One region of the Bacillus sp. CGMCC 1.60114 genome, then DNA from elsewhere that is predicted to be linked to it. Evidence: predicted binding sites of a transcription regulator. Region 1 holds the regulator's gene; the other holds the start of a gene.
What was found. The regulator NrdR, encoded in region 1, represses ribonucleotide reductase genes. The targets are predictions, from matches to a motif close to AACACNATATATNGTGTT.
Positions count from the first base shown of each region.

Region 2: ACFQZ1_RS16195 (anaerobic ribonucleoside triphosphate reductase) is a predicted target of NrdR. The motif match lies at 1,290-1,307, and genes of this name have one in related genera.

Region 1 is NZ_JBHTHG010000007.1:373,406-376,584, forward strand. Features, by position in the region: gene ACFQZ1_RS05055 (replication initiation and membrane attachment family protein) at 1-1,149, opposite strand, end outside; gene nrdR (transcriptional regulator NrdR) at 1,411-1,872, opposite strand; gene speD (adenosylmethionine decarboxylase) at 2,116-2,499, opposite strand; gene ACFQZ1_RS05070 (glyceraldehyde-3-phosphate dehydrogenase) at 2,872-3,179, opposite strand, start outside.
Region 2 is NZ_JBHTHG010000107.1:235,729-238,907, forward strand. Features, by position in the region: gene ACFQZ1_RS16195 (anaerobic ribonucleoside triphosphate reductase) at 1-1,246, opposite strand, end outside; gene plsY (glycerol-3-phosphate 1-O-acyltransferase PlsY) at 1,713-2,315, shown strand; gene ACFQZ1_RS16205 (HesB/YadR/YfhF family protein) at 2,424-2,714, shown strand; gene ACFQZ1_RS16210 (acyl-CoA thioesterase) at 2,740-3,159, opposite strand.

The DNA of each region.
Region 1 (3,179 bases):
AACCTTTTTACGCGCCCAATGTCCGGCAATTTTTTCTACATACGATTTCGCCAACTTCATATCAGAACGCAGCATGACATAATAAATAAGCACATTTACAACGCCTGGTGTGAGCTTCTGATTCAACATCACTTCTTCGATAATCTGTAAATCAGCTTTCGTCGGCTCAGCCCCTCCCGAAATTTCTTTTAATAGCTCTCTTGGCGAAATTTCTTCTAACTGTTTAATGAGCATTTCTTCTTGTGTTGTCGGTTCTTTCTCTTTCATCGTCCGCGCATGCAATGGCTGCGTTCGTTCACTAAACACCGGGAGTGCTTGCCCATTCTCAAATTGATACCAATCCCGCGCACCTTTTCGCAGTCGCTCCATATCAATTGTATGATGTTCCGTAAAAGCACCAAGAACAATATTTTGCATGGATAGCGGATCAATTCCGTATACGTATGCTAATGTCATCACACATTCACGTATTTGTTCTGTAATGGCTCTGCGTGGAACGAGAGCTGATAATCCTTCTACAAATAATGAGAAATCAAAGAAATCATTCCAAATTTGAGGTGTATTCCCCTGCACCCTGCTCGGCATTACAGTTGCATTTGGTATAAGCAATTCTTCCTTGGCATGCTCAACTTGTCCCGGATTAAACGAGCCAAACACATCATTAAAAGATCTTGTTGTATTTTCATAAGAAGCGACGTCAAATTCTTCTTCTAAAAAATATTGCTTTACTTGATTGTATTTTGCCTTACTTAAGCGGTTATATAAAAAAATACTTAATACAATATCATCAAAAAATTGCTTCGGCATGAGCGGTGGCTGCAACTCATAAATAAACATCCGAATATCTTTTTCTTTTTTCATATACACATTTAAAAGTCCAATTGCCTCTAGTTTTATACGTTCTTCATAAATGTCTGGGAGTTGCATTTGCATCGTTACCATAATAGAATGGTGTGTATTTTCTCTTCCAAATAAACGATCCTGCTCTAATTCGCCCCACAATGTCATATATAAACTAAAAGCTTTACTCCCAATTAGCGGTTGATATAGCATCGTAAGCACTTTACGGTCATAATTACTGAGCAATCCTCTTGCGCTTACTTTATAACGGTCAATTGGCAGTAACTCCATCCATGACTGTCTTTCCATCCTTGCAAATCCTTTCTATTATCCATTCTTATTATAAGGTGAAACTTCATCAGTTAAGCGAAGGGGCACCACTTACCGATGGAAAACTTTCACCAATCGGGCGAATGCCAGCATTTATCCTCTACCTCTCTTCTTTATTTTCTCAAATTTCGAGGTAGGAATCTTACGACCCGCTAATGGCGGGATACATGTGATTTATAGTCCGGTTTGTTACTACTTATTAGTGAAAAAAAGAGCTAATAGCTTACGCTTCTAGCTCTTTTATTTTCGTTCTTTTTGAAGTATATCTTTTAATTCTTCAATAAATACGTTCAAATCTTTAAATTGTCGATAAACAGATGCAAAACGTACATATGCAACATCATCAATATCACGAAGCTCTTCCATGACCATTTCACCAATCATATCACTTTTTACTTCTGACATTCCTAAGTTACGCAATTCACGTTCTACATGTTGCGTAATCTCTTCTAATTGTTTTAAAGATACAGGTCGTTTTTCGCACGCTTTAATTAAACCGCGCAAAATTTTCTCTTTATTAAACTCTTCTCGCATTCCTTCTTTCTTTACAACAATTAGTGGCGGCTCCTCGACACGTTCAAATGTTGTAAAGCGATTGAGACAACTTTCGCATTCTCTTCTCCTGCGAATTGATCGCCCTTCGTCAACTGGACGCGAATCCAATACTCTCGTACCATTATGAAAACAGGATGGACAACGCAATCCATTCACCCCTTTACAATTTAATTTTATCTTAACAAAACCAAAACATTATAAACAAGAATTTTCTCTTCTATATTATAAACACTTAATCAAATATACTTATGTACATTATTTTTTTATCTGTCTAACAACTAATTTCCCCAAACTTCCATCAATGTGGACCTTATTGTCCGCAAATAGTGGGTAAATTAAAAAGAGGTGTATAATACACCTCTTTACATTTTAAATCACTTATCTTCTTTTTTAAAGAGCTTTTGTTTCTCTTTGTTTAATTTCGAAGCTACCTGTACCACGAGGAAGTTCAATGCTCTCTCTCGTTTTTGCTTCTAAACCTTCAGCAATGTACTCTGCAGCAACATTCGGATCAATGCGATCACCGCAAGTATATACATCAATACTTGCATAACCATGTTCTGGAAAGCTGTGGATTGTTAAGTGAGATTCAGAAATAATTACAACTCCACTTACACCTTGTGGTGCAAATTTATGGAAAGCCACCTCACGTACTTCAGCACCAGCTCGAAGTGCTGCATCCACAAATAATTTTTCAATATAAGGCATATCGTTAAGCTTGTCGAAATCGCAATCCCAAAGTTCCGCGATTACGTGACGACCCATAGTATCCATAGTATCCATTCTACAGTTCCCCCTTATAAATTTAATACAACTGTTCGAATTGAAAACTAATTTGCAATTTGGTTTGCTCCACTACCACGGGGGAAAGTTAGTCCAGAGAGGTCCTAACCCTTTAAGTAGTGACTACCACCTCAGCTCTTAAGTTTACGAATGTTAGTATACTTTGTTTATTTTCATTTTGCAACAACAGTTTTTTATTTTTCGATGACACTTTCTCTTTTGCTTTTCTCTGAAAAAAAAGAAAAAATTCAAAATCACAGTAATCATAGCTCTTCAAGGTGATTTACAAAGAAAAAACATATGTAATTTTTTCCATTCACAAAAAAGAAAAGGACTAGCTAACGCTTGCCCTTTTCTCATCTATTAAATATGTTGTACGTTTTCTTGTTTCGCAAATTGATCTACAACAAGCTTTACAAGATCTACAACACGACGAGAATAACCCCATTCGTTATCGTACCAAGCAAGTACTTTTACTTTGCGCTCACCCATTACCATTGTAGATAAACCATCAATGATTGCGGAATGTGTATTTGTATTGAAATCGATTGAAACAAGAGGCTCATCACTAAATGCTACAATACCTTTTAATGCACCGTTAGCCGCTGTCATGAATGCTTCATTAATTTCTTCTACTGTTACATCGCGCTTTACATCCACTACTAAGTCAA
Region 2 (3,179 bases), on a different contig from region 1:
CAAGGCCGATAAAACCAATACTTAATGTACCTTGTTTTAAAATTTCAGCAACACAATCTTCAGGTTCAAGTTTTTCGCCATCGCGCCATACTCCTTGTGAATATAAGAATTGAAAATCTCTTGCTTTTTTCGTCGACTGATAAGAAAATCTTTCTAATAATTGACGAACACCTAGGTCAACATAATTATTTAGAGCTTCAAAAAATGCCTCTTTTGTTTCACTAATACATGCTAATTTCACTAAATTAATAGATGTAAACGACAAATTCCCTCTTCCGATCGCTGTTTCTTCCCCATGAATATTAGACATAACACGAGTGCGACACCCCATATAACATACTTCACTTTCGGGACGACCATCATAATGCGCCGCATTAAATGGCGCATCTAAAAATGAGAAGTTTGGAAACAATCGTTTCGCTGTCGTTTCTAATGCTAGTTCAAATAAATCATAATTTGGTTCTTTTTCTTCAAAATTTACACCTTTTTTTAATTTGAAGATTTGAATCGGAAAAATGGGTGTTTCTCCTTTTCCTAATCCAGCTTGCGTTGCTCGTAACAATTGTTTAATTAATAATCTTCCTTCTTTTGATGTATCTGTTCCATAATTGATCGAAATAAAAGGAACTTGTCCACCGCCCCTGCTATGCATGCTATTCGAATTATGAATAAAAGCCTCACATGCTTGATAAGTATCATTTTCTGTTTCTTTCCATGCAAACTCTTCTACTTGCTCAGCTGTTAATGGATATGTTGCTAAACGTTTTTTATTTCTTTCAAACGTTTTTCTCACATATGGTGCTAAATCTACATCAAACAATGCAAATGATTGACCTCCATGCTGCATATTTTGATTCGCTTGAAAAATAATCGACGAAAGCGCCAACGCACTTTTAATATCTTGCGGTTGTCGCATATATCCGTGACCTGTATGAAATCCGTTTTCAAGCATTTGAGCTAATGGAATTTGCGAACACGTTGTCGTACCTGTTGCATAAAAATCTAAATCATGCGGATATAAAATATTTTGATCAATTGCTTTTTTCACTTCTTCAGAAAGTAAATGCTCAATCGCATAATACCTTGCACTCTCAGATGCAAATTTCCCCATCATCCCCATCGGAGACCGGCCATCAACATTCGCGTTTTCTTGCATTAAATCTTGTTCATTTGCATAAACGATTTTCGTAAAAATATCCTTTAGATTCTCTTCATATTTACTGTTTTTTTCTATTACTTGCTTCATTCCTCAAACCCCCAACAACATCTTGTTCATTTACCATCAAAATGATACAACATATAGTAAGGGCAGATATGTGAAAAATGTAACATTCTGTGAAATTTTTTTAAACATTCATCGAACCTTTTATTTATCCCACACTAGCAGGCAGTATGACCCCCACCTCAATATTTAAAAAAAAGCGAAGAAAATAGCTGAGGGATAACGGTCCGTTAATGCCCGATTGGGCGGACTTTCCATCAGTGAGGGATGAAGCCCCCACTGATGGAAGTTTCACTTTATCCCTCTACTTATGAGTAAGTAAAAGTTCCATTAGTGAATGCTTTCTATCAGTGAGAAATGAGAAACCCACCATTAATAGAAATTTCACTTTATAAAAAAGAAATGTGCTCTTTACAAATGTATGGTACAATATACGGGAAAAACTCTTTTTACCCTTTATCAACACATTTGAATAAAGGAGACTGAACTTATGCTTACATATCTTTTATTGATTGTTGCCTATTTACTTGGCTCGATTCCATCTGGACTTGTCGTTGGAAAGATTGGTTATGGAATCGATATTCGCGAGCATGGCAGCGGAAATTTAGGAGGAACGAATACATTTCGTACATTAGGGAAAAAAGCGGGTTTCATTGTTACAATTGCTGATATTTTAAAGGGAACATTAGCTACAGCTCTACCGCTAATTTTCGGTTTACATATCCATCCTCTATGGTTCGGATTAGCTGCAGTACTTGGTCATGTATACCCAATCTTCGCAAAGTTCCGCGGAGGAAAAGCGGTTGCTACTTCTGCTGGCGTACTATTATGTTACGCACCAATTACCTTTGTAGTATTAGCTGTGATCTTTTTCACCCTACTATTTACGACGAGATACGTTTCACTCTCTTCTATGTTAACAGCTATCGTCGCTGTTATTGCAGCAATTATAAACGGGGATAAAATCTTCATTGTTGCGATGTGTTTATTAGCTGGTATGGTTATTTATCGACATCGTGCAAATATTGGACGAATTATAAATAAAACAGAGCCAAAAGCAAATTTAACAAAGAAACAACAGAAACAAAAGTAGGGTTGTAACCCACATAACGCAAAAAGAAAACGCAAAGCATATAAATGGCGTCTTTTTGCGTTATTTTTTATACTAAAAGAAAAAGTGATTTTGTTGGAGGAATACTAGATGAACATTTCAGTATCAAAAGAAGCAGTAAGCTGGTATAAAAACGAGCTTGGTTTACAAACAGGCGATGCTATTCGCTTTTTCGTACAATATGGTGGATGTAGTACTGTTCAAAAAGGACTTTCATTAGGAATTCGTAAAGATACTCCTGCTACTCCTGCTGTACAAATTCAAGAAGATGGCATTACTTTCTTTATTGAAGGCGATGATGAATGGTTCTTTGACGGACATAATTTATCAGTTACATTCAGTAGTGATGATGATTTCCCGCAATTTAATTACGAAAAATAAAAAACGTGGCCTAAGCCACGTTTTTTCATTGTTTTTTAATCTTCTCGTATGTCTCATACCACTCTGGGTACAATTTTTTAAAGGATACCGGACGAAAGCCTTCTTTTTTTGCACAAATATTTGTTGTAGATGCTGTAATACAACGTTCGCCGTTTCCATTATAAATTTCATAGCCGTAAACAACACGTAGTGGACTCACAGACTCCACCCATGTTTTCACAATTGCTTTTTCTCCGTAACGCATTGCTTTTCGATATGTAATTTGCAAATCAAGTACAGGAGATACAATCCCATCATTCTCCATTTCAACATATGAAAATCCTAAATCTTGAATTAATTTCGTACGCCCAAGTTCTAGCCATACTAAATAATTCGCATGGTACACGACACCCATTTGATCCGTCTCTGCATAACGAATGTCAATTTCGTGTTCTGCTACAAACATATTTTTATCTCCTTCTCGCT